4 regions of the Pseudomonas frederiksbergensis genome follow, and region 2 is predicted to be linked to each of the others. Evidence: predicted binding sites of a transcription regulator. Region 2 holds the regulator's gene; each other region holds the start of a gene.
The links. The regulator sigma-54, encoded in region 2, starts transcription at its own class of promoters, with help from an activator protein. The targets are predictions, from matches to a motif close to ANTGGCATNNANNTTGCTNT.
Positions count from the first base shown of each region.

Region 1: a site for sigma-54 is predicted at 2,523-2,542, ahead of glnA (glutamate--ammonia ligase). Genes of this name have one in related genera too.
Region 3: a site for sigma-54 is predicted at 5,442-5,461, ahead of BLL42_RS06515 (flagellar basal body rod protein FlgF). Genes of this name have one in related genera too.
Region 4: a site for sigma-54 is predicted at 2,366-2,385, ahead of BLL42_RS04775 (CmpA/NrtA family ABC transporter substrate-binding protein). Genes of this name have one in related genera too.

Region 1 is NZ_CP017886.1:2,567,720-2,575,704, forward strand. It holds gene typA (translational GTPase TypA) at 1-714, opposite strand, end outside; gene thiI (tRNA uracil 4-sulfurtransferase ThiI) at 854-2,308, opposite strand; gene glnA (glutamate--ammonia ligase) at 2,638-4,044, shown strand; gene BLL42_RS12405 (chorismate mutase) at 4,177-4,740, shown strand; gene BLL42_RS12410 (DUF4124 domain-containing protein) at 4,936-5,442, shown strand; gene BLL42_RS12415 (DUF4124 domain-containing protein) at 5,439-6,065, shown strand; gene glnL (nitrogen regulation protein NR(II)) at 6,298-7,383, shown strand; gene ntrC (nitrogen regulation protein NR(I)) at 7,380-7,985, shown strand, end outside.
Region 2 is NZ_CP017886.1:1,880,107-1,888,091, reverse strand. It holds gene tldD (metalloprotease TldD) at 1-1,298, shown strand, start outside; gene yjgA (ribosome biogenesis factor YjgA) at 1,406-1,930, opposite strand; gene pmbA (metalloprotease PmbA) at 2,039-3,385, shown strand; gene BLL42_RS09390 (HPr family phosphocarrier protein) at 3,562-3,840, opposite strand; gene rapZ (RNase adapter RapZ) at 3,856-4,713, opposite strand; gene ptsN (PTS IIA-like nitrogen regulatory protein PtsN) at 4,716-5,180, opposite strand; gene hpf (ribosome hibernation-promoting factor, HPF/YfiA family) at 5,193-5,501, opposite strand; gene BLL42_RS09370 (RNA polymerase factor sigma-54) at 5,611-7,104, opposite strand; gene lptB (LPS export ABC transporter ATP-binding protein) at 7,288-7,985, opposite strand, start outside.
Region 3 is NZ_CP017886.1:1,296,274-1,304,258, reverse strand. It holds gene BLL42_RS06545 (MFS transporter) at 1-256, opposite strand, end outside; gene BLL42_RS06540 (hypothetical protein) at 372-554, opposite strand; gene BLL42_RS30765 (hypothetical protein) at 629-760, opposite strand; gene BLL42_RS06535 (amino acid aminotransferase) at 990-2,186, opposite strand; gene BLL42_RS06530 (4a-hydroxytetrahydrobiopterin dehydratase) at 2,186-2,542, opposite strand; gene phhA (phenylalanine 4-monooxygenase) at 2,623-3,414, opposite strand; gene BLL42_RS06520 (sigma-54-dependent transcriptional regulator) at 3,693-5,252, shown strand; gene BLL42_RS06515 (flagellar basal body rod protein FlgF) at 5,516-6,256, shown strand; gene flgG (flagellar basal-body rod protein FlgG) at 6,302-7,087, shown strand; gene flgH (flagellar basal body L-ring protein FlgH) at 7,139-7,819, shown strand; gene BLL42_RS06500 (flagellar basal body P-ring protein FlgI) at 7,835-7,985, shown strand, end outside.
Region 4 is NZ_CP017886.1:962,923-970,907, forward strand. It holds gene rlmKL (bifunctional 23S rRNA (guanine(2069)-N(7))-methyltransferase RlmK/23S rRNA (guanine(2445)-N(2))-methyltransferase RlmL) at 1-342, opposite strand, end outside; gene rmf (ribosome modulation factor) at 888-1,103, shown strand; gene BLL42_RS04770 (quinone-dependent dihydroorotate dehydrogenase) at 1,254-2,273, opposite strand; gene BLL42_RS04775 (CmpA/NrtA family ABC transporter substrate-binding protein) at 2,523-3,734, shown strand; gene BLL42_RS04780 (ANTAR domain-containing response regulator) at 3,750-4,328, shown strand; gene BLL42_RS04785 (nitrate/nitrite transporter) at 4,649-5,860, shown strand; gene BLL42_RS04790 (bifunctional protein-serine/threonine kinase/phosphatase) at 5,868-7,538, shown strand.

The DNA.
Region 1 (7,985 bases), 690 kb from region 2:
CACAACCGGAGTGTTCGGCTTGATGCGACCACGAGCGATACGGCCAACACCGATAACACCCAGGAAGCTGTTGTAGTCCAGAGCGGAAATTTGCATCTGGAACGGACCGTCACGGTCAACTTTCGGCGCAGGTACGTTGTCGACGATCGACTGGTACAGCGGAGTCATGTCTTCAGCCATGTCGGTGTGTTCCAGACCGGCAATGCCGTTCAGGGCCGAGGCGTAGACGACTTTGAAGTCCAGCTGTTCTTCGGTAGCACCGAGGTTGTCGAACAGGTCGAAGATCTGGTCCAGAACCCAGTCCGGACGTGCGCCTGGACGGTCAACCTTGTTGATCACCACGATTGGACGCAGGCCGGCTTCGAAAGCCTTCTTGGTCACAAAACGGGTTTGCGGCATAGGGCCGTCTTGAGCGTCAACCAGCAGCAGAACGGAGTCAACCATCGACATTACACGTTCAACTTCGCCGCCGAAGTCGGCGTGGCCCGGGGTGTCCACGATGTTGATGTGGTAGCCGTTCCAGTTGATAGCGGTGTTTTTCGCCAGAATGGTAATACCGCGCTCTTTCTCCTGGTCGTTGGAGTCCATCACGCGCTCGTCGTTGAGCTCGTTGCGCTCCAGGGTGCCGGATTGACGCAAGAGCTTGTCTACCAGGGTGGTTTTACCATGGTCAACGTGAGCAATGATGGCGATGTTGCGTAGATTTTCGATCACTTGTGTATCTCGATCAGAGGATTCGGTGTGCTGACAAGTCTTGGCAGCGATTTACAGTAGAGTCAGGCCTTGCCGTTACAGCTTGACGGCGGCGTCGGGGGGCCGGTGACGCAGGCCACAGGCAAACAGCCCCGGGCTCTTAGCTCGGTCGATAAACGCGCACATTGGCATGCCCCTCACTGAGCAAATGGTGAGCATGCAGGCGACTCATCACGCCTTTGTCGCAATACAGCAGGTACTGGCGAGTAGGGTCCAGTTCCTTGAAACGAGCGTTCAGAGCATAAAACGGCATCGTTTGTACCTCGATGCCAGCAAGCTCAAGCGGGTCGTCTTCGGCGGCATCCGGGTGGCGGATGTCGATGATGATCTGACCGGCCAGCGCTTCACTGACTTCTTCAATCTGCACATCCTGGCCCAATTCGTCGATCACGCGATCGATCGGCACCAGTTTGGCGTTCTCGAGCGCACGCTCGAGCACCGCCATATCGAATTCTTTCTCTTCATGCTCCACGCGTGGACGCTTGGCGTGGGTCTTGGGGTTCACCGAAATGACCCCGCAGTACTCTGGCATGTGCTTGGCGAAATCGGCGGTGCCGATTTCGTTGGCCATGTCGATGATGTCCTGCTTGTGACTGGCGATCAGCGGGCGCAATACCAGCTTGTCGGTCACGCAGTCGATCACGGACAGGTTCGGCAGCGTCTGGCTGGAAACCTGGGAAATCGCTTCGCCGGTGACCAGCGCCTCGATGTCCAGCCGATCAGCGATTCGGGACGCAGCGCGCAACATCATACGCTTCAATACTACGCCCATATGACTGTTATCGACTTTGCCGAGAATTTCTCCCAGCACTTCCTCGAAAGGCACACTGACAAATAACACGCGTTGGGAGCTGCCGTACTTCTTCCAGATGAAGTGCGCGACTTCCATCACGCCCAATTCGTGGGCACGCCCGCCGAGGTTGAAGAAGCAGAAATGGCTCATCAGCCCACGGCGCATGATCTGGTAAGCCGCGACGGTGGAATCGAAACCGCCGGACATCAGCACCAGGGTCTGTTCCAGCGCGCCCAGCGGATAACCGCCGATGCTGTTGTGCTGGCTGTGGATCACGAACAACCGTTGGTCGCGAATTTCGATGCGAACTTCGATTTCCGGGTTCTTGAGCGAAATACCGGCGGCGCCGCACTGACGACGCAGCTGGCTGCCGACGTATTTCTCGACGTCCATCGAGCTGAATTCGTGCTTGCCGGCACGCTTGCAGCGCACCGAAAAAATCTTCCCGGTCAGCGACTCACCGTAGTGCTGCTTGCACTGGGCGACGATGTCGTCGAAGTCACCCAACGGGTACTCGTCGACCTGCAGGAAATGCGCGATGCCCGGCATGCAGCTCAGCCGCTCGGTCATGTCCTTCAGGGCTTTTGGATCACTGACGTGCGTTTCCAGCTCGAGGTTGTCCCACACGCCGTTCACCACCACAGCCGGGTCCAGATCGCGGAGCACGGCACGGATGTTCTTGGCCAATTGACGGATGAAACGCGTCCGTACCGGGCGGCTCTTTATGGTGATCTCGGGGAAGACTTTTACGATTAGTTTCATGAAAACAGCGCGCGCAGGGCCAGCCGAAAAAGGGGGGCGCGGATTATAGCGGAAATTGCTCAAGGTTTAACCAGTTAATGTGCAGAAGGTTTTCGATGCACCAAAACAGGTCAATTGTGAAATTGAGCGCTACATTAAGGGGCGAGATTTTCAGTTTTAAGGCGCTTTGCACCTTTGTAAGCGTGATATTGGGGCAGAAAACCCAAGTCGGGGCACTGGCATGCAATTTGCTCCCTTGTGAGGCAGGTTGCCAAGGCAGAGTATTCGCGCCGGCATCACCCATATTCTAAGGGCACTCCACTACCCGCCCGAAGCCACCCGGAGGCACTATGTCGAAGTCGGTTCAACTCATCAAAGATCATGACGTCAAGTGGATTGATCTGCGCTTCACTGATACCAAAGGCACTCAGCACCACGTGACCATGCCGGCTCGTGATGCGCTGGATGAAGCCTTCTTCGAAGAAGGCAAAATGTTCGATGGTTCCTCCATTGCTGGCTGGAAAGGCATCGAAGCCTCCGACATGATCCTGATGCCGGACGACAGCACTGCTGTCCTCGATCCGTTCACCGAAGAGCCGACCCTGATCCTGGTTTGCGACGTGATCGAGCCTTCGACCATGCAAGGCTATGACCGTGACCCACGTGCCATCGCCAAGCGTGCCGAGGAGTACCTGAAGTCCACCGGTATCGGCGACACCGTTTTCGTCGGTCCAGAGCCTGAGTTCTTCATCTTCGACGAAGTGAAGTTCAAGTCCGACATCTCCGGTTCGATGTTCAAAATCTACTCCGAACAAGGTTCGTGGATGTCCGACCAGGACGTGGAAGGCGGCAACAAAGGCCACCGTCCAGGCGTCAAAGGCGGCTACTTCCCGGTTCCGCCGTTCGACCACGACCATGAAATCCGTACCTCCATGTGCAACGCCATGGAAGAAATGGGCCTGGTCATCGAAGTTCACCACCACGAAGTGGCAACTGCCGGCCAGAACGAAATCGGTGTGAAGTTCAACACCCTGGTCGCCAAGGCTGACGAAGTTCAGACCCTGAAGTACTGCGTACACAACGTTGCTGATGCATACGGCCGCACCGCGACCTTCATGCCTAAGCCGCTGTATGGCGACAACGGTTCGGGTATGCACGTTCACCTGTCCATCGCCAAAGATGGCAAGAACACCTTTGCAGGCGAAGGTTATGCCGGCCTGTCCGATACCGCCCTGTACTTCATCGGCGGCATCATCAAGCACGGTAAGGCCCTGAACGGCTTCACCAACCCGTCGACCAACTCCTACAAGCGTCTGGTCCCAGGTTTCGAAGCTCCAGTGATGTTGGCCTACTCGGCTCGCAACCGTTCCGCTTCGATCCGTATTCCTTACGTGTCGAGCCCTCGCGCTCGCCGTATCGAAGCACGCTTCCCGGATCCAGCAGCCAACCCGTACCTGGGCTTCGCTGCACTGTTGATGGCTGGCCTGGACGGCATCCAGAACAAGATCCACCCTGGCGACGCTGCTGACAAAAACCTGTACGACCTGCCGCCTGAAGAGGCGAAAGAGATCCCACAAGTTTGCGGTAGCCTGAAAGAAGCCCTGGAAGAGCTGGACAAAGGTCGTGCGTTCCTGACCAAAGGCGGCGTTTTCAGCGACGACTTCATCGACGCTTACATCGCCCTGAAAAGCGAAGAAGAAATCAAAGTACGCACCTTCGTACACCCACTGGAATACGAGCTGTACTACAGCTGCTGATCCAGTAGCGCTCGCGAAAGCGGCGTAACGTGAAAAGGCCTCTTCGGAGGCCTTTTTTGTGGGCGAACACTTGTCATCGGGCCTACTGTTATAGACATCATGCTCCTCCACGGAATGAAGACGAGACACCCCATGCGCCTACCCTTGTGCCTTGCACTGCTTACCGCCCTGCTTGCCAACACAGCCACCGCTGCCGCCCCTGCTCCGGTTCCGGCGCCTGCCGCCCTCGCCCCGCTGCTCAGCACCATCCAGGAGCGCTTGGCGATTGCCGACAAGGTCGCACTGAGCAAATGGGACAGCGGCAAGCCTGTCGAGGATCGCCAACGGGAACGCGACGTCATTGCCGAAGCCATCGCCGAGGCGCCCTACTACAAATTGAGCAATGAAACCGTCGAGCAGTTCTTCTCGGCACAGATCGAAGCCAACAAACTGGTGCAGTACGCGCACTTGTCCGACTGGCACGCACAGGGCAAGGCGCCTAACGACCCTCGCCCTGATCTCGATGGCCTGATCCGCCCGCAACTCGACCTGTTACAAAATCGCCTGCTGCAACAACTGGCCGATTTCACCCCGTATCGTAAAGACCCACACTGCCCGTTATGGCTGGCCAAGGCCAATAAAACCGCAGCTCAAGTGCCGCTGCGTGAGCTTGCGTTAATACGCGCCACCGCCGAATTGTGCAGCGCCCATCCGTAGGCGCTGGCGAAGGCTCGGGCCGCGTTCGGACGATCTTTTGCGGATTTATCTCCTGCCCTCAGATCAAAAGATCGCAGCCTGCGGCAGCGCCTACGCGAGACTGATCGCTCTTTCGTGCCAGGGTGTTAGTGACCTGGGCCAACACGTAACCCTGACCTATGCTGCACCCAACGCTTTCGTTTATTGGTCGTTTTTATGGGTCGTGGTTTTCTATTTGTCTTGTTGCTGATCACCCTGCCCGCTACCGCGCAGATCTATCGGTACACCGACGTCAACGGCAATACCGCCTACAGCAATCAGCCGCCCGATGGCGTGAAGAGCCAGGCCGTCGAGTTGCCGCCACTCAACAGCATCGAACGCCAACCACCGATAGCGCCCGAACAACCGGCCCTGCGCGCTGACAAAAACGCCGTATATTCAGTGCTGGAACTGACCGGCCTGCCCAGCGATGAAGCCCTGCGCGCCAACAACGGCACCTTCATCGTCGGTGTGCAGATTCAGCCACGCCTGCAAGGGTCACATGTGTTTCGATTGCTGCTGGACGGTCAGCCGTATGGCCAACCGAGCAACGTGCCGCGCTTGCAACTGGTGAACATCGATCGCGGCGAACACCGTCTCGCGGTGCAGGTGCTCGCCGCAGAAAGCCTTGTGCAGCAGAGCCCGACCATCACCTTCACCGTGCAGCGGGTACATACCCCGTGAGGCGCTGGATAATCGCCACGTGTCTGTGGCTGATCGCTCTGCCAGCGCCGGCCGAGGTCTACACCTACGTCGACGCCCAAGGCAATCGGGTCTTCACCGATCAACCCGGCCCTGGAAACGCCAAGCGAGTCACACTGGCACCCGGTAATCGCATGTCGGCCAATCCCGGCGGCGCAACACCGCAAACCGCCCCAAAGAAGCCTGAGGAAAAGCCACTGTTTCACTACGACATGCTTCGCGTTCTCGTACCGGAGCCGGACGCTTCGGTGCGCAGCAGCGCGGGTGAACTGATCGTCAGTGTCACCAACGAACCCACCTTGCAACGCGGCCATCACTATCGGTTGTTACTGGACGGCCAACCGACTGCCGATCCCGGCCCGAGCCCGGTGTTCGCCTTAAGCAATATTGATCGCGGCACCCATCAACTGGCGGTGGAAATCCTCGACGAACACGGGCGGATTGTCGAACGCACAGCTAATCAGCCATTTCACATGCTGCGCATCTCTCTGGCGCAGAAGCGTCAGGTCAAACCTTGCACCCTGACCGATTACGGCCAACGCCCGGAGTGCCCGCTCGCAGACAAGCCTGAAGAAGAAAAAATCGGGATTTTTTCTTTCTTCTGACCGTCGTACAGGTTTGCGCACTATATTGGTGCAATGTGCTGCACCATACCCATATTCCTACCCATTTTGGTTCGAAAGTACCCGCTAACGCTGGCAGAACGCCGTGCAATCGCGCGTCAAACGCCCGTTTCAGGGCCTGAACGCTTCTTTTCGGAGCCTTGGTTTGGTTTTTGCATTTTCCTCCGCATCAGCGCCTCGTCCATACGCGCGCCCTGCTCCAAAAGAGGTCCTAATGACCATCAGCGACGCACTGCACCGCTTGCTACTCGACAACCTGACCACCGCCACCATTCTGCTCAACGCCGAACTGCGTCTTGAGTACATGAACCCTGCGGCGGAAATGCTCCTGGCCATCAGCGGCCAGCGCAGCCATGGGCAATTCATCAGCGAGCTGTTCACCGAGTCGACCGAAGCCCTGAACTCCTTGCGCCAGGCGGTCGAACAAGCGCACCCGTTTACCAAGCGCGAAGCAATGCTCACCGCCCTGACCGGCCAGACCCTGACCGTCGACTACGCAGTGACGCCGATCCTCAGCAATGGCGACACGCTGCTGCTGCTCGAAGTCCACCCGCGTGATCGCTTGCTGCGCATTACCAAAGAAGAAGCGCAGCTCTCCAAGCAGGAAACCAGCAAGATGCTGGTACGCGGCCTCGCTCACGAGATCAAGAACCCGCTCGGCGGGATTCGCGGTGCCGCTCAGTTGCTGGCCCGCGAGCTGCCGGAAGAAAGCCTCAAGGACTATACCAACGTCATCATCGAGGAAGCGGATCGCCTGCGTAATCTGGTCGATCGCATGCTCGGCTCAAACAAACTGCCGTCGCTTGCCCTGTGCAACGTCCACGAGGTGCTGGAGCGCGTCTGTCATCTGGTGGAAGCCGAAAGCCAAGGCTGCATCACGTTGGTGCGCGACTACGACCCGAGCATTCCGGATGTGTTGATCGACCGCGAGCAAATGATTCAGGCCGTGCTGAATATCGTGCGCAATGCGATGCAGGCCATCAGCAGCCAGAACGAACTGCGCCTGGGTCGCATCACGTTGCGTTCGCGCGCCATGCGCCAGTTCACCATCGGCCACGTGCGCCATCGCCTGGTGACCAAACTCGAAATCATCGATAACGGCCCGGGGATTCCAGCAGACCTGCAAGAAACCATCTTCTTCCCCATGGTCAGCGGCCGCCCGGATGGTACCGGGCTCGGCCTGGCCATTACCCAGAACATCATCAGCCAGCACCAGGGCCTGATCGAATGTGACAGCCATCCAGGCCACACCACGTTCTCGATCTTTCTGCCACTGGAACAAGGAGCCACATCGACATGAGCCGTAGTGAAACCGTGTGGATCGTCGATGACGACCGTTCTATCCGTTGGGTCCTGGAAAAAGCCTTGCAACAGGAAGGCATGACCACGCAAAGCTTCGACAGCGCCGATGGCGTGATGAGCCGCCTGGCGCGCCAGCAGCCGGACGTGATCATCTCCGACATCCGCATGCCCGGCACCAGTGGTCTGGACCTGCTGGCACGGATTCGCGAGCAACACCCAAGGCTGCCCGTGATCATCATGACGGCGCACTCCGATCTGGACAGCGCTGTCGCGTCCTATCAGGGCGGTGCGTTCGAGTACCTGCCCAAGCCGTTCGACGTCGATGAAGCCGTGTCGCTGGTCAAGCGCGCCAACCAGCACGCCCAGGAACAGCAGGGCCTGGAAGTCGCGCCCACCCTGACCCGCACCCCGGAAATCATCGGTGAAGCACCGGCGATGCAGGAAGTGTTTCGCGCCATCGGACGCTTGAGCCACTCCAACATCACCGTGCTGATCAACGGCGAATCCGGTACCGGTAAAGAACTGGTGGCCCACGCCCTGCACCGCCACAGCCCGCGCGCGACCTCGCCGTTCATCGCGCTGAACATGGCGGCGATTCCC
Region 2 (7,985 bases):
CCTGGGCGCTGGAAGACGGCATCGTCAAGGAAGGCAGCTTCAACCTCGATCAGGGTGTCGGCGTGCGTGCGCAATCGGGTGAAAAAACCGGTTTTGCCTACAGCAATGCGATCACCCTTGAAGCCCTGGGCCTGGCAGCCCGTGCTGCTCGTTCGATCTCTCGTGCCGGGCAAAACGGTACGGTGCAAGCGTTCAGTACCCAAGACGTTGCCCGCCTGTACGGGCCCGACAACCCACTGGAAGTGATGACTCGCGCCGAGAAGGTCGAGTTGCTCAAGCGTATCGACGTGGCCACTCGCGCGCTCGATTCGCGTATCCAGCAAGTCACCGTGAGCATGGCCGGAGTCTGGGAACGGATTCTGGTGGCCTCCACTGACGGTGGTCTGGCGGCGGATGTGCGACCGCTGGTGCGCTTCAATGTCAGCGTGATCGTCGAGCAGAACGGTCGCCGCGAACGGGGTGGTCATGGCGGCGGCGGGCGTACCGATTACCGCTATTTCCTCGCTGAAGACCGTGCCATGGGCTACGCCCGTGAGGCGTTGCGTCAGGCGCTGGTGAATCTCGAAGCCATTCCGGCACCGGCCGGCACCTTGCCGGTGGTTTTGGGTTCGGGCTGGTCCGGCGTGTTGCTGCACGAAGCGGTCGGTCATGGTCTGGAAGGCGACTTCAACCGTAAAGGCAGTTCGGCCTACAGCGGCCGCATGGGTGAAATGGTTGCGTCCAAACTCTGCACCATCGTCGATGATGGCACATTGGCTGGTCGCCGCGGATCGCTGAGTATCGACGACGAAGGCACCCCGACCGAGTGCACCACACTGATTGAAAACGGCGTGCTCAAGGGCTACATGCAGGACAAGCTCAATGCTCACCTGATGGGATTGGCGCGCACCGGTAACGGTCGTCGCGAGTCTTACGCGCACCTGCCGATGCCGCGCATGACCAACACTTACATGCTCGGCGGCGAAAGTGATCCGGCAGAAATCATTGCTTCGGTGAAGAAGGGTATCTACTGCGCCAACCTGGGCGGTGGTCAGGTCGACATCACCAGTGGCAAGTTCGTGTTCTCCACCAGCGAGGCGTACCTGATCGAGGACGGCAAGATTACCGCGCCCGTCAAAGGGGCAACGTTGATCGGTAACGGTCCGGAAGCCATGAGCCGGGTGTCGATGGTCGGTAACGACCTGACGCTGGACAGCGGAGTCGGGACGTGCGGCAAGGATGGTCAGTCGGTGCCGGTGGGTGTCGGCCAGCCAACCTTGAAAATTGACGCGATCACCGTGGGTGGCACGGGCGCGTAAAAAGATGTGTAGGAGCTGCCGCAGGCTGCGATCTTTTGATCTTTTAAAAGCAAAGATCGTCCGAACGCGGCCCGAATCTGCGGCAGCTCCTACAGGGGCGAGGTTATTCAGCGCAAACCGCGTTGAGTCTCGTCCAGCTCACGGATGTACTTGAAGATTTTTCGGCTGGAAGCAGGAGGCTTGTTTTGCGCAAGCTCATGCTGGGCCTGACGGATAAGGGAGCGCAGTTGCTGACGATCCGCTTCCGGGTAATCGACGACGAATTTTTCCATGACGGCATCGTCGCCGGAGATCAAGCGATCGCGCCAGCGCTCCAGGCCGTGGAAACGTTCGTTGTACTGGCGAGTGGAGGCATCGAGTTGGTCAAGCAGCGACAGAATGGCGCTGGTGTCCTGATCGCGCATCAGCTTGCCGATGAACTGCAGGTGCCGTTTACGCGCGATGTTCGCGGTGTGCTTGGGCGCGTCGGCCAGAGCCCGGCGCAAGGCGTCGGTCAACGGCAGCTTTGCCAGCAAGTCAGGCTTGAGTGTTGTAAGGCGCTCGCCAAGGTCAACCAGAGCATGCAGCTCGCGTTTGACCTGGGTTTTGCTTTTTTCTCCCCCGTCGAGGGAGTCGTCGTAAGAATCAACCATGGTGGCAGTCCGCAAAGAAACGCCGCCATGATAACCAGTCGGGGGCCGCTTGTCCGGCCCGGTCGTTCGATGACCTTAACCGAAAGCAGAATTTGAGTGGAGAACAGCATGAGTGCAGTTGAAAGCGTCGGCCCACAAGCGTTGCCGGCACTGCAAGAGCAAGTCGAGCAGATCATCGCAGAAGCCAGGCGTCAGGGCGCAAGTGCCTGCGAAGTGGCTGTGTCTCTGGAGCAGGGCCTGTCGACCTCGGTGCGTCAGCGGGAAGTCGAAACCGTTGAATTCAACCGTGATCAGGGCTTTGGCATCACCTTGTATGTGGGCCAGCGCAAAGGCTCGGCCAGTACATCGGCCAGTGGCCCCGAGGCGATTCGCGAAACCGTCGCCGCCGCCCTGGCTATCGCTAAACACACCTCCGAAGACGAGCACTCGGGCCTGGCCGACGCCGCGCTGATGGCCAAGGACTTTCCGGACTTCGACCTGTTCCATGAATGGGACATCACCCCGGAACAAGCGATCGAGCGAGCGCTGGCCTGCGAAGCGGCGGCGTTTGCCACCGACAGCCGGATCAAGAACGCCGATGGCACCACCTTGAGCACTCATCAGGGCTGCCGTGTGTACGGCAACAGCCATGGTTTTATCGGCGGTTATGCGTCGACGCGTCACAGCTTGAGCTGCGTGATGATCGCCGAGGCTGACGGCCAGATGCAGCGCGACTATTGGTATGACGTCAATCGCCAGGGCAATCTGCTGGCCGATCCGGTCAGCATCGGTCAACGTGCGGCGCAACGTGCAGCCAGCCGCTTGGGTGCACGTCCGGTGCCGACCTGCGAAGTGCCGGTGCTGTTTTCCGCAGAACTGGCGGGCGGTCTGTTCGGCAGTTTCCTGGGGGCGATTTCGGGTGGCAACCTGTACCGCAAGTCATCGTTCCTTGAAGGCGCGCTGGGCCAGAAGCTTTTCCCTGAATGGCTGACTATCGATGAGCGTCCACACCTGATGCGCGCCTTGGGCAGTTCGGCGTTTGATGGTGATGGTCTGGCGACTTACGCCAAGCCGTTCGTCGAGAAGGGTGAGTTGGTGTCTTATGTGCTGGGTACGTATTCCGGACGCAAACTCGGCATGCCAAGCACCGCCAACGCCGGTGGCGTGCACAATCTGTTCGTCACCCACGGCGACGAAGACCAGGCGGCGTTGCTACGGCGCATGGGGCGTGGCTTGTTGGTGACCGAATTGATGGGTCAGGGCTTGAACATGGTCACGGGTGACTACTCTCGCGGCGCGGCGGGTTTCTGGGTCGAGAACGGTGAAATCCAGTTCGCGGTCCAGGAGGTGACTATCGCCGGCAACATGCGCGATATGTTCAAGCAGATCATTGCGGTGGGTAATGACCTGGAGCTTCGCAGCAACATTCGCACCGGTTCGGTGTTGATCGAGCGGATGACGGTGGCGGGCAGCTAAACTTTTACCGTTATGCAAAAAAGCGCGCCACCCATTGGGTGGCGCGCTTTTTTAATGGCTGCGAAAAAGATCGCAGCCTACGGCAGCTCCTACGGGATCAGGGTTCAAATGAATATCGCGTCGAACACACGTCATGTAGGAGCTGCCGCCGGCTCGGGCCGCGTTCGGACGATCCTTTACTCGCCTTCGCCGAAATAGTTGTTGATCAGTTCCTTCAACGCATCCAGCGCATCCTGAGCTTGCTCACCTTCTGCGTTAAGGTGGATCGTCGTTCCCTTGCCAGCGGCCAGCATCATCATGGACATGATGCTCTTGCCATCGACCATCTTGTTCACGTCAGGGGTGCGGCCCACTCTGATCTCACAGGGAAACTCCGCAGCTTTGCCCACAAATTTGGCGGAAGCACGGGCATGCAGACCCAGTTTGTTGATGATTTCAATTTCCAGAGCAGGCATCGCGGTGTGAATCCTTTAGCTAAGGTCGCGGTGGCGGACCTGGACGTTCTTCAGGGATTGTTGCAGGACCTGACCCAGACGTTCGGTCAGGTAGACGGAGCGGTGATGCCCGCCGGTGCAGCCAATGGCGATGGTGACGTAAGCGCGGTTGCTGGCAGCAAAGCGCGGCAGCCATTTGAGCAGGTAAGTGGAGATGTCCTGGAACATCTCTTCGACATCCGGCTGAGCCGCCAGATACTCGGCAACCGGCTGGTCAAGCCCGGATTGAGCGCGCAGTTCCGGCTTCCAGTACGGGTTTGGCAAGCAACGTACGTCGAATACCAGATCGGCATCCACCGGCATGCCCCGCTTGAAGCCGAAGGATTCCACCAAAAACGCAGTGCCCGGCTCTGGCTGGTTCAGAAGCCGCAGCTTGATGGTATCGCGCAACTGATACAGGTTCAGGTTGGTGGTGTTGACCTTGAGGTCGGCCAGGTCAGCAATCGGTCCCAGCAGATTGGTCTCGTCATCGATGGCTTCGGCCAGCGAGCGGTTGGCGTTGCTCAGTGGGTGACGGCGGCGGGTTTCCGAGAAACGCTTGAGCAGGGTTTCTTCGTCGGCGTCCAGGTACAGCACATCGCATTGAATGTGCCGACTGCGCACTTCTTCCAGCAGCTCCGGAAAACGTGACAGATGGCTCGGCAGGTTACGCGCATCGATGGAAACAGCGACCAGTGGCTGCGCCAGTTCGGTATGAACCAGTGCGCGCTCGGCCAGTTCTGGCAACAGACCGGCCGGCAGATTGTCGATGCAGTAGTAGCCGTTGTCCTCCAGTACATCAAGGGCAGTGCTTTTACCTGAGCCAGAGCGGCCGCTGACGATGATCAAGCGCATGATTAGTGACCGTTCTGCTCGTCGAGGACAACCTGGTACAAGGCTTCATTACTTTTTGCGCTACGCAGGCGATCGCGGACTTCTTTACGATCAAGCATGCTGGCGATCTGGCGGAGCAGCTCCAGGTGCGCATCGGTAGCGGCTTGCGGGACCAGCAAAACGAACAGCAGGTCGACCGGAGCACCATCGATGGCGTCGAAATCTATAGGGGCGTCCAGGTGCATCAAGGCACTGATGGGCGACTCGCAGCCTTTGAGACGGCAGTGTGGGATGGCGATGCCGTTGCCAAAACCGGTGGAGCCAAGTTTTTCACGGGCGACCAGGCTCTCGAAGACATCCTGCATGGCCAGACTCGGCACTTCGCGGGCGATCAGGTTGGCAATTTGTTCGAGGGCTTTCTTTTTACTGCCGCCCGGCACGTTCACCAAAGAACGGCCGGGGGTCAGGATGTTTTCAAGTCGGATCATGGGTTGGGAGTATTAACGACCGGTTGCGCCTTGGAGCTGGCCCTGGGTCTTTTCCTTATGCTTTTTGAGTTGGCGATCCAGTTTGTCGGTCAGGGCGTCAATCGCGGCATACATGTCGTTATGCTCAGCGTTGGCGACCACTTCTCCACCGGGGATATGCAGCGTGGCTTCGATTTTCTGCAACAGCTTCTCGACGGTCATCGTGACCTGCACGTTGGTGATCTTGTCGAAATGCCTTTCCAATCGGTCGAGTTTTTCGCCGATGTATTTGCGCAGGGGTTCGGTCACTTCCAGTTGGTGTCCACTGATATTGACTTGCATACAGCTTCTCCTTCGTTGCCAGTGCATAAGGTGGCAGGCTGGTTTGCCTGCCACTAGAGCGTGTCCGAAAAGTTTTCGAACACACCCTGGAACGCTGTGGCGTAGCCCGTCACATCAATCGCTTGCGTTCGCTCGAAGGCGCGATCCCCAGAGACTCGCGGTACTTGGCGACGGTGCGACGGGCCACCTGAATGCCTTGTGCCTCCAGTAAACCAGCGATCTTGCTGTCACTCAACGGCTTTTTCTGATTTTCCGCGGCAACCAGTTTTTTGATGATCGCGCGGATCGCTGTGGACGAGCATTCACCGCCTTCAGAGGTGCTGACGTGGCTGGAGAAAAAGTACTTCAGTTCATAAATACCGCGTGGGGTATGCATGAATTTTTGCGTGGTCACCCGTGAAATCGTCGATTCGTGCATGCCGACCGCTTCGGCGATGTCATGCAGGACCAACGGCTTCATTGCCTCATCGCCATATTCAAGAAAGCCGCGCTGGTGCTCGACGATCTGGGTGGCGACTTTCATCAGGGTTTCGTTGCGGCTTTGCAGGCTCTTGATGAACCAGCGCGCTTCCTGCAACTGATTACGCATGAAGGTGTTGTCGGCGCTGGTGTCGGCGCGACGGACGAAACCGGCGTATTGCGGGTTGACGCGCAGACGCGGAACCGACTCCTGGTTCAGCTCGACCAGCCAACGCTCGTTGTCTTTGCGCACGATGACGTCGGGAACCACGTACTCGGCTTCGCTGGACTCGATTTGCGAGCCCGGACGCGGGTTGAGGCTCTGTACCAGTTCGATGACCTGGCGCAGTTCATCTTCCTTGAGCTTCATGCGGCGCATCAGCTGGCTGTAGTCGCGGCTGCCCAGCAGGTCGATGTAATCGATGACGAGGCGCTTGGCCTCGGCCAGCCAAGGGGTCTTGGCGGATAATTGGCGCAGTTGCAGCAACAGGCATTCGCTGAGGTTGCGTGCACCGATACCGGCCGGCTCGAATTGCTGGATGCGATGCAGGACGGCTTCGATCTCGTCGAGCTCGATGTCCAGTTCCGGATCGAAGGCTTCGAGAATTTCCTCGAGGGTTTCGTCCAGATAGCCCTGGTTGTTGATGCAGTCGATCAGGGTCACCGCGATCAGCCGATCGGTGTCGGACATCGGCGCCAGGTTCAATTGCCAGAGCAGATGGCTCTGCAGGCTCTCACCGGCGGAGGTGCGAGTGGTGAAGTCCCATTCGTCGTCATCGTTGCTCGGCAGGCTGCTGGCGCTGGTCTGGTAAACGTCTTCCCAAGCGGTGTCGACCGGCAGTTCGTTAGGGATGCGCTCGTTCCAGTCGCCTTCCTCGAGGTTATCTACCGTGGGGGCGGTTTCCTGGTAGGAGGGTTCCTGGATATCGGTATTGGGTTTCTGCTCGATGTTGTCCGCCATCGGGTCGGCGTTATCGAAGTCGTCGCCTTCTTCCTGGCGTTCGAGCATTGGATTGGACTCCAATGCCTCCTGGATTTCCTGTTGCAGGTCCAGGGTCGACAATTGGAGCAGGCGGATGGCCTGTTGCAGCTGCGGTGTCATCGTCAGCTGCTGGCCCATTCTCAAGACTAGCGATGGTTTCATGGCAGGGGCTTAACACCTTATTCGCCGGCGCACATGCGCCATCCACTACAGGGCGCCGGAGCGCCAAACATAAGCAAATTATATGCCTGAAACTGAAGTGTTTGCCTAGAGCGCTGTAACAATAAATACGTTTAGTTTTTTATTGGGACAAGCGCTCCGACGACTGACCGGACACCTCAGTGCTTACAGGCGGAACTCATGGCCCAGATACACTTCCTTGACCAGGTCGTTGGCCAGGATGGTTTCGGCGTCGCCTTCGGCAATCAGTTGGCCGTCGTTGACGATGTAGGCGGTTTCGCAGATGTCCAGGGTTTCACGAACGTTGTGGTCCGTGATCAGCACGCCGATACCCTTGGCCTTGAGGTGATGAATGATCTGCTTGATGTCGCCCACCGAAATCGGGTCCACGCCGGCGAAAGGTTCGTCGAGCAGGATGAATTTTGGTGCCGTGGCCAGGGCGCGAGCGATTTCCACGCGGCGACGTTCGCCACCGGAAAGGCTCATGCCGAGGTTGTCGCGGATGTGGTTGATGTGGAATTCCTGCAGCAGGCTTTCCAGCTCTTTGCGACGACCGGCCTTGTCGAGTTCCTTGCGGGTCTCGAGGATGGCCATGATGTTGTCGGCGACCGAGAGTTTGCGGAAGATCGACGCTTCTTGTGGCAGATAGCCGATACCCGCTCGTGCACGCCCGTGCATTGGCTGGTGGCTGACGTCCAGGTCGTCGATCAGTACGCGCCCCTGATCGGCCTGAACCAGGCCCACGATCATGTAGAAGCAGGTCGTCTTGCCGGCGCCGTTCGGGCCAAGCAGGCCAACGATCTGGCCGCTGTCGATCGACAGGCTGACGTCACGCACGACCTGGCGGCTCTTGTAGCTCTTGG
Region 3 (7,985 bases), 580 kb from region 2:
CCAGGCCGTACAGTACCGCGTGTTTGCTGCCCTGGTTGTCAATGATCCGCCCCGCGTACGGGCGGCTGAGCAGGGTGGCGAGGTATTGCACACTGATCACCAAACCTGCGATCACCGCGCCAAAACCCAGGTCGCTGTGCACATAACCCGGCAAAACGGCCAAGGGGATGCCGATATTCAGATAGCCGATGAAGGTAAACAGGACGATGGAAACGACTTGCAGCGTGACCGCCATGGGGCGCTGAGGATCTGGCATGGGAATGGGTCCACGGGACAGCAGGATAGATAGGCTGCTTATGATACCGGTGGTTGGAGACGCAGAGGGGGAGAAATTGGCGCCAGGTGTCGGCCATTGTGTTGCCTGGCCGGAATCAGGATTTGGCGGGTGCGACCAGTTGCGTGGTCACCAGTGCGGCGAGGGCGTTTTCCTGGCTGCCGAAGCGGGCCAGTAGCAGGGCTTGTTTCTCGGGCGTCAGGCGGTTCCAGACATCGATCATCTTTTCAGCAGTGCCGATCAGTACGCTGGCCTGGCTTTCGGTGAAGGTGTCGGTCATGTGCGGGTCCTTGGTTCAGGCTGTGTGGAAAGCGCATGAGTTAGCGCTTTCCACACGGTCTGGGTAGTGCTTTTTCAGTCTTCGCTGTCGGCCTTGCGGCTGCCAGTGGCTTCTTTCGGCTCGGGCTGTTGGGCGCCGGCTTGTTGCGGGGTTGTCTGCGCAGTCTCGTGCAGGCTTGGGAAGGGGAGATTAGGAATCTCGTGCATGGTGGTTGCTCCTCGCAAGGTCTGTTTTTAAATCGCTGTGTAGATCCGCGCTTTTAAAAAGCCTTGGCAGGATACAGCAGGGGAGATGACAAAAAGACTTTTATCTCCCTTTGTTGCGACGGATGGCCGCAGGAGGAGGTGCAAATGAACGGCAAAAGATCGCAGCCTGCGGCAGCTCCTACAGGATGTACGTCGATCCAATGCAGGAGCTGCCACAGGCTGCGATCTTTTAAGGGCGGCAGACGTCGGCGATGGCTTGCGCCAGCACATCCAGACGTGTGGCATCAATCCCGGCGACGTTGGCGCGGCCGGAGTTGACCATGTACACGCTGTGGTTGTCCCGCAGGTTTTTCACCTGCGCCGGTGTCAATCCGGTGTAGGAAAACATCCCGCGTTGCACACCAATATGCGCGAAGCGTTCGCCCAGTCCGTGTGGCTCCAGCGCTTCCACCAGGCCCGAGCGCAGTTGCGCAATGCGCAAGCGCATGGCCTCCACTTCATCGGCCCACAGCTGTTTCAGCTCCGGGTCGCCGAGGATGGTCGCCACCACGGCAGCGCCGTGATCCGGTGGTGTCGACCACAGGTTGCGGGCGATGTTGGCCAATTGGCTGCGGATATCCACAAGCTTCTCGGCATCCTCCGTGCAGACGATCAACGCGCCGGTGCGGTCGCGGTACAGGCCAAAGTTTTTCGAGCAGGAACTGGTGATCAGCAGCTCTGGCAGTTCAGCAGCAAACAACCGCACTGCCCAGGCGTCCTGCTCCAGACCATCGCCAAAACCCTGATAAGCGAAGTCGATCAGCGGCAGCAGTTCTCGGTTGCGAACCACTTCCAGCACGCGGCGCCAGTCATCGTGCGACAGATCGAAACCGGTCGGGTTGTGGCAGCAGGCGTGCAGCAGCACCACGTCGCCCTTGGGGATCAGGTTCAGGGTCGCCAGCATCGCTTCGATGTCGAGGCGGTTGTCACTGCCCACGTACGGGTAGTGGCTAACCTTGAGGCCGGCGGTGGCGTAGATGGTTTCGTGAATCGGCCAGGTCGGGTTGCTCAGCCAGATGCCGCGCCCTGGCAGGCATTGCGCAATGAAGTCTGCGCTCAAGCGCAAGGCGCCCGTGCCACCCGGAGTCTGGGTGGCGCCGGCACGCTGCTCGGCGATCAGCGCGGAATCGGCGCCGAGCACCAGCTCATTGATCGCGTTACCAAACGCCGCGTCACCGTGACCACCGATGTAGGTCTTGGTGGTCTGGCGATCCACCAGCCGCAGTTCGGCGAGTTTCACCGACTGCGGAATCGGCGTCAGGCCCTGGGCATCCTTGTAGACGCCTACGCCAAGGTCGAACTTGCGCGGATTGCTGTCCTGCGCATAGGCCTCCATCAGGCCGAGAATCGGGTCGCCGGGTACTCGGCCGATGGCGTCGAAATGCATTATTTGCGGCCCTCGGCGTCTTTCGCCATTTCGTCAGTGCGCGCGGCCATGATGAAGTCGTTGCGGTGCAGGCCTTTGATCGAGTGGCTCCACCAGGTCACGGTGACTTTGCCCCACTCGGTGAGCAGGCCAGGGTGGTGACCTTCGGCCTCGGAGATTTCGCCCATGGCGTTGGTAAAGGCCAGGGCGAATTTGAAGTTCTTGAACAGGAAGACTTTTTCCAGCTGCATCACGCCGTCGCGAACTTCGATGTTCCAGTCAGGGATCTGCTTGATCAGTACCGGCAGTTCTTCGTCGCTGACGTGTGGGGCATCGGCACGGCAGGCTTCGCAATGGGCTTGGTTCAGAGCGTTCATGGTTTATTCCTGAATTCAGTTCTTGTTAGACGTTGTTACTTTTTACGGGCATTTGCAAGGTTGCCGCGACTGCGGCGCACTCAGGCTGCCTTGGGTTTAGGCGGAAACTTCGGTGCGTGCAATCCCAGCTGCATACCTTTGTGGGCCATGCCCATGATGTCCTCGTGGGCCAGATCGAACAGGCGCTTGAGGTTGGGCAGGACAAAGTACAGCGGTTGCAGGATGTCGATGCGATACGGCGTGCGCATCGCTTCCAGCGGATCAAAGGCTTGATGCTCTGGCTCGCCGGACAGGCTGTACACGGTTTCTTTCGGCGAGGAGAGGATGCCGCCGCCGTAGATGCGTTGACCTTCTGGGGTGTCGACCAGGCCAAACTCGATGGTCATCCAATACAGGCGCGCCAGATAGACACGTTCTTCCTTGGAGGCCTGGAGGCCGAGTTTGCCGTAAGTGTGGGTGAATTCGGCGAACCAAGGGTTGGTCAGCAGCGGGCAGTGCCCAAAGATTTCGTGGAAAATATCCGGCTCTTGCAGGTAATCCAGTTCTTCGCGAGTACGAATAAAGGTCGCGACCGGAAACTGCTTGTTGGCCAGCAATTCAAAGAAGGTCTGGAACGGAATCAGCGCCGGTACGCGGGCGACTTGCCAGCCGGTGGTCTCGCCGAGGACTTTGTTGATTTCGTCGAGTTGCGGAATGCGGTCATGGGGCAGGCCGAGTTTTTCGATGCCGTCCATGTATTCCTGGCACGCACGACCCTCGAGCACTTTCAGCTGGCGAGTGATCAGCGTGTTCCACACTGCGTGTTCTTCAGCGGTGTAGTGAATAAAACCTTGCGCATCGGGCTCGCGGGCCACGTATTGCGTCTGCTTCATGCTGCTCTCCTGCAAAGGGATACGTTCTTGTTATGTCTTGCGTATAGACCTAGAAATACGCCGAAGTGTGCGACCTTGCAGCAGGGTTTGAGCGTTGCGCGTAGGGAAAGTCGCGGTTTTTCGTAAAGTATTCGTTACGAATTGGCGGCTGTGGCGCAGGTATTGAGATTTTCGGGTTTGAAAAGGCCTTGAGCTGTCACATAATCTTGACGATAAACTTCGCGTCTCGGCAGAAAAATCCTCGCCATGCGCCCCATTCACCACCGTTGGGCCTTTATATGCGTATCAAAGTCCATTGCCAGAACCGCATCGGCATCCTGCGCGACATCCTCAACCTGCTGGTGGAGTACGGGATCAACGTTGCTCGAGGTGAGGTCGGCGGCGAACATGGCAACGCGATCTATCTGCATTGCCCGAACCTGATCAACATTCAGTTCCAGGCGTTGCGTCCAAAGTTCGAGGCAATAGCTGGTGTATTCGGCGTCAAGCGCGTAGGGCTGATGCCCAGCGAGCGTCGGCACATGGAGTTGAATGCCTTGCTCGGCGCGCTGGAGTTTCCGGTGCTGTCGATCGACATGGGCGGCTCAATCGTTGCGGCCAACCGCGCCGCCGCGCAATTGCTCGGTGTGCGGGTGGACGAGGTGCCGGGCATTCCCTTGTCGCGTTATGCCGAGGACTTCGATCTCCCGGAACTGGTTCGAGCCAACAAATCGCGGATCAATGGCTTGCGGGTCAAGGTCAAGGGCGATGTGTTCCTGGCCGATATCGCGCCGTTGCAATCGGAGCATGACGACAGCGAGGCCATGGCCGGCGCTGTGCTGACGCTGCACCGGGCGGACCGGGTCGGCGAACGCATCTATAACGTGCGCAAGCAGGAGTTGCGCGGGTTCGACAGCATTTTCCAGAGTTCCAAGGTCATGGCCGCGGTGGTTCGCGAGGCGCGGCGCATGGCGCCACTGGATGCGCCGCTGCTGATTGAAGGCGAGACCGGCACCGGTAAAGAACTGTTGGCGCGCGCCTGCCATCTGGCCAGCCCGCGTGGGCAGTCGCCGTTGATGGCGCTCAATTGCGCCGGGCTGCCAGAGTCGATGGCCGAGACCGAGCTGTTCGGTTATGGCCCGGGTGCGTTCGAAGGGGCGCGGGCCGAAGGTAAGCTCGGGCTGTTGGAGCTGACGGCGGGCGGTACATTGTTTCTCGACGGTGTCGGGGAAATGAGCCCGCGCTTGCAGGTGAAACTGCTGCGGTTTTTGCAGGACGGTTGCTTCCGCCGGGTCGGCAGCGATGAAGAGGTTTACCTGGATGTGCGGGTGATCTGCGCCACTCAGGTCGATTTGTCTGAACTGTGTGCCAGCGGTGAATTCCGTCAGGATCTTTACCATCGTTTGAATGTGCTTTCACTGCACATCCCGCCGCTGCGTGAATGCCTCGACGGTCTGACACCGCTGGTAGAGCACTTCCTCGATCAGGCCAGTCGGCAGATTGGTTGTCCATTGCCGAAGCTGGCACCGGCGGCGATGGATCGGCTCAGCCATTATCACTGGCCGGGCAATGTCCGGCAGTTGGAGAACGTGCTGTTTCAGGCGGTTTCGTTGTGTGACGGCGGCACGGTCAAGGCTGAACATATTCGCCTGCCTGATTACGGTGTGCGCCAGCCTCTGGGGGATTTCTCGTTGGAAGGTGGGCTGGATAAAATTGTCGGGCGTTTCGAAAAGGCTGTGCTGGAGCGGCTGTATTCCGAGTACCCCAGCAGTCGCCTGCTGGGCAAGCGCCTTGGCGTTTCCCACACCACCATTGCCAACAAGTTGCGTGAGTACGAAGTGGGTAAGGACAATACCTGAAGATCAAAAGATCGCAGCCTGCGGCAGCTCCAGAATGAACCCCTATTCAGCGTAGGAGCTGCCGCAGGCTGCGATCTTTGCCGCCAAGCGGCATAACCGCGCCGGTTTTTCGTCTTTGACACCATTGCCCATTCCCCTCCAGTTCCTCCCAAGTCCTTTGTTTAGAGGGCTTCGAACCCCTGCGTGAAAGTTGGTCTGCAAATTGCTTGAGGCTCAGCAGTACAGCGGTGGGCGGCAAACGTCCGACATGCAGAGGAAAGACTGTGGACAAGTACCTTTATGTGGCAATGACCGGCGCCAGCCAGAACGCACTGGCGCAAAAGGCTCATGCCAACAACCTGGCGAACATCTCCACCAACGGTTTTCAAAAGGACCTGGAGCAGGCGCGGTCGATGCCGGTGTTTGGTGACAGCTTTCCGGCGCGCGCGTTTGCCCTGACCGAACGTCCGGCCACCGACTTCTCTCCTGGCTCAATGATAGAAACCGGTCGTGACCTCGATGTGGCGGTCCAGGGTAATGGCTGGATTGCCGTACAGAATCCGAGCGGTGGCGAAAGCTATGTGCGCACCGGCAGTCTGAATATCGACGCTCTGGGCGTGTTGCGCGCTGGCAACGGTATGCCGGTCATGGGCAATGGTGGTCCGATTGCCGTGCCGCCCGAGCAGAAAATCGAAGTGGGTCAGGACGGCACCATCAGCATTCGGTCGATGGGTGAAGGTCCGCGCGTCATGGCAGAAATTGACCGCATCAAGCTGGTCAACCCGGACATCAAGAACATGACTAAAGGTCTGGACGGTTCGATCCATACCGCCGACGGCAAGCCGGCACCGGCCGATGCCAACGTGCAACTGGTGTCGGGTTTTCTTGAGTCGAGCAACGTCAACGCCGTTGAAGAGATGACCTCGGTGTTGGCCTTGTCCAAGCAATTCGAGCTGCACATCAAGATGATGAACACCGCCAAAGACGACGACCAGGCCATGGCTCGGGTCTTGCAGATCAGCTAATTATCAGAACGTCGCGCCGTAAAACAGGCGCACGAGGAGAATTGAATGCTTCCGGCTCTATGGGTTGCCAAAACAGGTCTGTCCGCCCAGGACACCAACCTGACGACTATTTCCAACAACCTGGCGAACGTATCGACCACGGGTTTCAAACGTGACCGTGCCGAGTTCCAGGACTTGTTGTACCAGATCAAGCGTCAGCCAGGCGCCCAGTCGACCCAGGACAGCGCACTGCCGTCGGGTCTGCAATTGGGTACCGGTGTGCGCATTGTCGGCACTCAGAAAAACTTCACCGCCGGTAGCCTGCAAACCACCGATCAACCGCTGGACATGGCGGTCGACGGTCGGGGTTTCTTCCAGATCCGGCAGCCGGACGGCACGACCGCCTACACCCGTGACGGTACGTTCCACCTGGACTCCAATGGCCAGATCGTTAATGCCAGTGGCTTTGCCCTTGAGCCGGCTATCGTGATTCCGAACAACGCTCAGACCTTTACGGTCGGTCGTGACGGTACGGTGTCGATCACCGTTCCAGGCGCCGCCGCCGCGCAAGTGATCGGCAACCTGCAAACCGCCGACTTCATCAACCCGGCCGGCCTGCAGGCGACGGGTAACAACCTGTTCCAGGAAACCGCCGCCAGCGGCGCGCCGCAAGTCGGCACCCCGGGCCTGAACGGTTTTGGTACCACGCTGCAGAACACCCTGGAAACCTCCAACGTCAGCACCGTTGAAGAGATGGTCAACATGATCACCACTCAACGTGCCTACGAGATGAACTCCAAGGTGATCTCCACCGCCGACCAGATGCTCTCGTTTGTCGCGCAGAATCTGTAATCAAGTCTATGAGGTGGCATGAAGCCGCCTGCAACACCGTGAGGTAGGGTCATGAATCGCTTTGTATCTGTTCTCGCACTGAGTGGGATCGCCGTGCTCGCGGGCTGCGTCGGCCCGACGCCGAAGCCCAATGACCCGTACTACGCGCCCGTGTTGCCTCGTACGCCGCTGCCGGCAGCGGCGAACAACGGCTCGATCTATCAGGCCGGTTTCGAGCAGAATCTGTATGGCGACCGCAAGGCATTCAGGGTCGGTGACATCATCACCATTACCCTGAACGAGAAGACCCAGGCCAGTAAAAACGCCAACTCCCAGGTGGACAAAACCAGCAAGACCGGACTCGGTCTGACCTCGTTGTTCGGTGGCACCCCGGCCACCAATAGCCCTCTGAGTCTGAGTGCCAATTACAGCGGTGACCGCGCAACCAAGGGTGACAGCAAGGCAGGGCAGGGCAACAGCCTGGTCGGTTCGATCACCGTCACCGTTGCCGACGTGTTGCCCAACGGCATCATTGCCGTGCGTGGCGAGAAGTGGATGACCCTCAACACCGGTGATGAGCTGGTGCGCATTGCCGGTCTGGTCAGGGCGGACGATATCGCTACCGATAACACGGTGTCGTCGACGCGTATCGCTGATGCGCGCATCACCTATTCGGGGACCGGTTCGTTTGCCGACGCGAGTCAGCCAGGCTGGTTCGACCGTTTCTTCTTAAGCCCGTTGTTCCCTTTCTAGGTGATGAAACGACTCATGTTTAATTTCAAGCACCTGATGGCGGCCATGTTGTTGCTGTCCACCTCCCTCGGCGTTCAGGCCGAGCGGTTGAAGGACATCGCCAGTATTTCGGGCGTGCGTTCCAACCAATTGATCGGCTACGGCCTGGTCGTCGGGCTTAACGGCA
Region 4 (7,985 bases), 920 kb from region 2:
TTTCAGCGCGCCAAAGTGCGTGTTGTCGATGCCCGAGCCGTGACCGCTGAATTCGACGGCCAGGGTGCCGTCATTGAGCATGTGGTCTTGCCACTCGATATCCAGCACGCCGTGGTACAGGTCTTCGGCGTCCTTCATCGGGAAACGCTTGAGCACCAGCAGCACCCGGTTCGCCAGACGCGACCACAGGCACAGGCGATAAGCCGTTTCCATGTCGGCCATGCCGCGCACGGCCGACGTGTGCTCACGCGCTTCCTCAAGGCCAAGCCCGACGGCTTCCTCGATCAGCAGGCCTTCGAGGCCCTTGGGGCAAGTGAGGAAGAGTTCGTAACGATCCGACATGGGAGTTCCAGGGCCTTTAGCAATAAGTGAACGGGCAACGCATTGACCGCTCGGTTTTCAATCAAGCGCTTTTCTTGAAGAGCGCTCGCGTGGCACGAAAGTGTGCCGTCCCACCCTGGCCGCTCACTCAACCAACCGGTTGAATGAGCTTAGATGCCCAGGCAGATAAAAAATTCTGTGCAACAAAATGTCATAACTCGACCCTTCGTCGAATAGTACCCGAGTGCAACGGGTGGACATTTTCACTAAAAAATCAGCCTCATCATCCAGTGAAAGGCTGATCATATCGGGCTTTGGTCAATGAATACGAAAATTACATCGTGTTACTTATGGCCTTAGCATCATTATCGTTACGTCCTTATGACAAAACGATCATTCCCTCGATGTGACGCATTGGTTAGAACTCAATACAGGTTGACGCCGCAACGACGTCAACACCTTGGCTCGTGACGCCGGCAGCGAGCCACCAACGGCAGAAATTTTTCTGCCTGACCTCGATAGAGGTCAACGCGACGAAAACAGTCAACAAGTGAGGGCAACACCCTATGAGAAGACTTAAGCGTGATCCGTTGGAAAGAGCATTTTTGCGCGGATATCAATATGGCGTTGGTGGAAAATCCCGTGAGCTTTGCCCATTTACTCTACCGTCGGTACGTCAAGCCTGGATCAACGGCTGGCGAGAAGGACGCGGCGACAACTGGGACGGTATGACCGGCACTGCGGGAATCCATAGACTCAACGAACTTCACGCCGTCGGCTAAACAGGGCACATACTCCGACACAAAAACTTGATTACGTAACGACTTAACCACGCACGTCCTCTCCGGACGGCGGGCTTCGGCCCAGGGGCTCCTTCGAGGAGCCCTTTTTTATTTCCGTTGCCACAAAGATTTCGCGCAGGAGGTCTGTACTTACCTCAGGGCGGCGATGGCATCCACCGATTCGCGAATCAGCGCCGGGCCTTTGTAAATGAAGCCCGAATACAGCTGCACCAGACTGGCGCCCGCAGCGATTTTCTCAGCCGCATGCTTGCCTTCGGTAATACCGCCCACCGCGATGATCGGCAAACGTCCAGCCAGCTCAGCCGCCAGCACCTTGACCGTGTGAGTGCTCTTGTCGCGCACCGGGGAGCCAGACAATCCACCCGCCTCGTCACCGTATTCCATGCCTTCGACGCCTACACGGCTCAGGGTGGTGTTGGTCGCAATCACCGCGTCCATCCCGGTGTCGATCAGCGCTTGAGCCACCTGAACGGTTTCTTCGTCGGTCATGTCCGGCGCGATCTTGATCGCCAGCGGTACACGCTTGCCGTGGCGTTGAGCCAGGTCTTCCTGGCGCTGACGCAAGGCTTCGAGCAGTTGCTTGAGTGAATCACCAAATTGCAGGCTGCGCAGGCCTGGCGTGTTCGGCGAACTGACGTTGACCGTCACGTAACTGGCGTGGGCGTAGACCTTGTCCAGGCAGATCAGGTAGTCGTCGACCGCACGCTCAACCGGCGTGTCGAAGTTCTTGCCAATGTTGATCCCCAGCACGCCCTTGTATTTGGCAGCCGCCACCCGTGCCAGCAGATGATCGACGCCAAGGTTGTTGAACCCCATGCGGTTGATGATCGCCTCGGCTTGCGGCAAGCGGAAAATCCGTGGTTTCGGATTACCCGGTTGCGGACGCGGGGTGATGGTGCCGATTTCAACGAAGCCGAAACCCAATTGCGCGAACCCGTCGATGGCCGCACCGTTCTTGTCCAGACCGGCCGCCAGACCCACCGGGTTCGGAAAGTCCAGGCCCATGACATTCACTGGCAACTGCGCTGGCGCCTTGCACAGCAAGCCATTGAGACCCAAACGCCCACCTGCGCCGATCAGGTCCAGGGACAGATCGTGGGAGGTTTCCGGGGAGAGTTTGAACAACAGTTGGCGGGCCAGGGTATACATGGGCGAATTTGACTCGGTTGGCGGCGAAATAAGGCGGCGATTATAGCCGTGCATCGACGTCGCAAGCGAGGCGCACGACAAAATCAGCCATCAATGGCATATGCCTTGCACCAACCTGCTCATCTGCCCCCATACCAATAGCGGGATGAGTGCCAGGCTGCGATTAAAAAGGACAACGGCGTCGTTACCTGGCCTTACGTGCACAAGGGGCCTGGGGACGGCGCTTTTTTCATGCAAGGTGCTTATGTGATGACTGAATCTGTAGCAGGACCGCTGGCTTGGATCAACGGCAGCGATGCCCCGGAAAAGACCGCGATCAACCTTGGCTTCATGGCCCTGAGCGACTGCGCTTCCGTGGTGGTTGCTGCGACCCAGGGCTTCGCCCAACCCTACGGGCTGACCCTGAACCTCAAGCGCCAATCGTCGTGGGCCAACCTGCGGGACAAACTGGTCAGCGGCGAACTGGATGCCGCCCACAGCCTCTACGGCTTGATCTATGCGGTGCATCTGGGCATCGGCGGCGTCGCGGCGACGGACATGGCCGTGCTCATGGGCCTGAACCAGAACGGCCAGAGCATCAACCTTTCTCATGGTCTGCAAGGGCTGGGCGTGACCGGTCCTGAAGCGCTGGACCGTCACGTGCACCAAAGTCACTCAAAACTCACCTTCGCCCAGACCTTTCCCACAGGCACACACGCCATGTGGTTGTATTACTGGCTGGCGAGCCAGGGCATCCATCCGTTGCAGGATGTCGACAGCGTCGTGGTGCCACCGCCACAAATGGTCGCGCACCTGCAGGCCGGACGGATCGACGGCTTCTGCGTCGGCGAACCCTGGAGCGCCAGTGCAGTGAAGCAGAACCTCGGCTTCACCCTGGCGACGAGCCAGACCATCTGGCCCGACCACCCGGAAAAAGTTCTCGGCTGCACCCGAGCCTTTGTCGAGCAGTACCCGAACACCGCACGGGCACTGGTCATGGCGATCCTGGAGGCCAGTCGCTTCATTGAACAAAGCACGGAAAACCGCCGCAGCACCGCGCAACTGTTGAGTGCCGCCGAATACCTGGACGCACCGATCGACTGCATCGAACCGCGCTTGTTGGGGGATTATGCCGACGGCCTTGGCAATCGCTGGCAGGACCCTCACGCGCTGCGCTTTCACGGCGGCGGCGAGGTCAACGTGCCGTACCTTTCCGACGGCATGTGGTTCATGACCCAGTTCCGGCGCTGGGGCTTATTGCGCGAAGACCCGGACTATCTAGACGTGGCACGCCAGGTCCAGCAACTCGGTATCTACCACGACGCAGCGACTGCGCTGGGTGTTACGGCCTGGGCTCAGGACATGCGCAGCAGCCAGTTGATCGACGGTAAAATATGGAACGGTTCGGACCCGGCGGCGTATGCCCGCAGTTTCAAGCTGCACGCCATGGCCGACACCCCCGCCCTTCTCGCCCGCCGCTGACAGGAGCCTGCAAATATGTTGCGTATCCTGCTGATCAACGACACCGCGAAAAAGGTTGGGCGCCTCAAGGCCGCGCTGACCGAAGCCGGGTTTGAGGTGATCGATGAATCAGGCCTGACCATCGACCTGCCTGCACGCGTCGAAACGGTGCGCCCGGACGTGATCCTGATCGATACCGAGTCACCGAGCCGCGATGTGCTGGAGCAAGTGGTGCTGGTCAGCCGCGACCAGCCACGGCCGATCGTGATGTTCACCGACGAGCACGACCCGGACGTGATGCGTCAGGCGATCAAGTCCGGCGTCAGCGCCTACATCGTCGAAGGCATTCATGCCGCGCGCCTGCAACCGATCCTCGACGTGGCCATGGCACGTTTTGAAAGCGATCAGGCCCTGCGCGCCCAACTCCAGGCCCGCGACCAGCAACTGGCCGAGCGCAAGCGCATCGAACTGGCCAAGGGCTTGCTGATGAAAATGAGGGACTGCAATGAAGAACAGGCCTACACCCTGATGCGCCGCCAGGCCATGAGCCGCCAACAGAAGCTTATCCAGGTGGCCGAGCAGATCATTGCCATGAGCGAATTGCTGGGTGGTTGACCCGCAAAAGATCGCAGCCTGCGGCAGCTCCTACAGGGTGTACGCCATTCCAATGTAGGAGCTGCCGCAGGCTGCGATCTTTCCGACCCCACTACACATTCCGAATGTGGCACAGATCTCGCTATGTAAACCGCACAGGTAGCCAACGGCGGTTGCCCCACCTACGACAAAGACGTCGCACACCCCTTTCGCGCAAGCGCAGCGGGTTGCGGCGTTTTTTCGTTTTGGCCCCACAGCCCGGGGCCGGTGGTGCGGCCGTCGCGGCGCCCCACCGCAAAGCTCATGACTCCCTTCGAGACTCTTCACAGCTGAGGTGCGCGATGAATTCAAGCTTCTGGAAATCCGGCCATACCCCGACACTCTTCTCGGCCTTTCTGTATTTCGACCTGAGCTTCATGGTCTGGTACCTGCTCGGCCCGTTGGCGGTGCAGATCGCCGCTGACTTGCATCTGACTACCCAGCAACGCGGCCTCGTGGTGGCCACGCCGATTCTGGCCGGGGCGTTCTTGCGCTTCGTGATGGGACTGCTGGCAGATCGTCTGTCGCCGAAAACCGCCGGGCTGATCGGCCAGGTGATTGTGATCTGCGCCCTGTTCGGTGCCTGGAAGCTCGGTATCCACAGCTACGAGCAAGCATTGCTGCTGGGCCTGTTCCTCGGCATGGCCGGCGCCTCCTTCGCCGTCGCCCTGCCCCTGGCTTCGCAGTGGTATCCGCCACAGCATCAGGGCAAGGCGATGGGCATTGCCGGTGCGGGCAACTCGGGCACGGTGTTCGCCGCACTGATCGCCCCGATACTGGCTGCCTCATTTGGCTGGAGCAACGTCTTTGGCTTCGCGCTGATCCCACTGATCCTGACGCTGATCATCTTCGCCTGGCTGGCGAAAAACGCGCCTGAACGGCCGAAAGCCAAAGCCATGAGCGACTACTTCAAGGCCCTCGGTGACCGCGACAGTTGGTGGTTCATGTTTTTCTACAGCGTGACCTTCGGTGGTTTCATCGGCCTGGCCAGCGCCCTGCCCGGCTACTTCAACGACCAATATCGCCTGAGCCCGGTCACCGCCGGTTACTACACCGCAGCCTGTGTGTTCGGCGGCAGTTTGATGCGGCCACTCGGTGGTGCACTGGCGGATCGTTTCGGTGGTATTCGCACCTTGCTGGTGATGTACACGCTGGCAGCGATCTGCATGGCTGCCGTGGGTTTCAACCTGCCCAGCTCCTACGCTGCACTGGCGCTGTTCGTCTGCACCATGCTCGGCCTTGGCGCAGGTAATGGCGCGGTGTTCCAGTTGGTGCCGCAGCGCTTTCGCCGCGAAATCGGCGTGATGACCGGCTTGATCGGCATGGCGGGCGGCATCGGCGGTTTCGCCCTCGCGGCGGGCATGGGTGCGATCAAGCAGAGTACCGGCAGCTACCAGTTGGCCTTGTGGTTGTTCGCCAGTCTCGGTGTTCTGGCCTGGTTTGGCCTGCATGGGGTCAAACGCCGCTGGAGAACCACGTGGGGTTCGGCCGCTGTGACCGCAGCGCGGGTATGATGCGCCAATGAGCCTGCAATTGAGCTTCGCCGAGGCCAGTGCCATCGGCCCACGGGACGAGAATCAGGACGCCCTGTGCCTGGTCACGCCCGCCGCTGAACTGGCGGCGAGCAAGGGGTTTCTGTTCGCGATCGCCGACGGTGTCAGTCAATGCGCCGACGGTGGTCTCGCCGCCCGGTCAACCTTGCAGGCTCTGGCCCTCGACTACTACGCCACACCGCAGACCTGGGCTGTGGCCCAAGCGCTGGACCGCCTGCTGCTGGCGCAGAATCGCTGGTTGCAGGCCAATGGCGGTGGCCAGCCGTTGCTCACCACCCTCAGCGCGCTGGTGCTGCGCGGTCGACGCTTCACGTTGGCGCATGTCGGCGATTGTCGGGTCTATCGCTGGCACGCCGACCAGTTGCAGCGCATCAGTGAGGACCACGTCTGGGAGCAACCGGGCATGCAGCATGTGCTCAAGCGCGCACTAGGGCTGGATCAGCATCTGGTGCTGGACTTTCTCGATGGCGAGTTGCGCGCGGGCGAGAGTTTCGTCCTGCTGAGCGATGGCGTTTGGGCGACACTCGGCGACATGGCCATCGCGGCCATTTTGCGCGATCAGCCCGACCTCGACAGCGCTGCGCAAACCCTGGTCAACGCGGCCCACCTGGCCGGTAGCCAGGACAACGCCAGTGCGCTGCTGGTGCGGGTCGACACTCTAGGCGAAACGAGCATCGGTGATGCGCTGATCCACCTGCAGCAATGGCCATTGCCGCCGCCACTCAAACCCGGTCAGGCCTTCGAGGGCTGGCACGTCGAGCGGCTGCTCGGGCAGAGTCAGCAGTCGCTGATGTACCGTGTACGTGATGGGCAGCAACAGCCCTGGCTACTGAAAACCCTCCCCTCGCAGTTGAACACCGACACAGCGGCCGGCCAGGCGCTGCTCTGCGAAGAGTGGTTTCTCAAGCGCGTTGCCGGTCGAAGCTTTCCGGAAATACACCCGGCAGCGCAACGTCAGCACCTGTATTACGTGATGCGCGAGTACCCGGGGGTGACCTTGGCCGAGCTGTTCGCGCAAAACGGTCCGTTGCCGCTGCCCCAATGGCAACAACTGGCCGAACGTCTGCTGCGGGCCGTGGGCATGCTGCATCGGCGGCAGATTTTCCATCGCGACATTAAACCGGAAAACCTGCTGCTGGCTGAAGACGGCGAGTTACGGCTGCTGGATTTCGGTCTGGCGTACTGCACTGGCTTATCCGAAGACCCATCGAACGCGCTGCCGGGCACTCCGAGCTACATCGCCCCGGAAGCGTTCAATGGGGATCCGCCGACACCGCAACAGGATCTGTATGCCGTCGGCGTGACGCTGTATTACCTGGCCACCGGGCATTTTCCCTACGGAGAAATCGAAGCCTTTCAACGTCCGCGCTTTGGCTCGCCGGTCAGCGCCAACCGCTATCGGCCGGATTTGCCGGACTGGCTCGGGCAAAGCCTGGAACGCGCGGTATGCGCCGACCCGGCGCAACGTTATGAAACGGCGGAGGAATGGTTGCTGCTGCTGGAACAAGGCGAACGGCGCAGTTTGAGTGTACGACCCCGGCCGCTGCTGGAGCGTGAACCGTTGAAGGTCTGGCGGACACTGGCGCTGGTGTCGTTGCTGATCAATCTGGCGTTGTTGTATCTGGTATTTCATGGCTGACGCCTTGCTTTACGTAGCAGCTGGCGCAGCCTGCGTTCGGCGGCGCAGCCGTCGTAATCCGGTACGCTCGGTCTACCTGTTGAACCGCGTGTTGAGATTTTACGACGGCTTCGCCGCCGAACGCAGGCTTCGCCAGCTGCTACGGGGATGTGTCGCGCCAATTGTGGGCGGCACGCCTTTAATCGGTGCAAAAAGCCCAATTCAGGCACTGCATGACGGACCAAAACCCAACAAAACCACGCCCTCCCCCGATTTGGCACGACCACTGCATTACCTGTTTCACCATACATAAAGCCCAGCCTTCAACGACGAAGGGTGGGCTTCCCTCAGAGTAGGGACCAGGACAAAGGCGTCCTCGCTAGGCAACTAGCGGGACGCCTTTTTTTGTTTGCGCAAAATATCTCGAGCCAGCCTGACCGCCCTGATGAGGCCAGTCTGAGCTCCCCG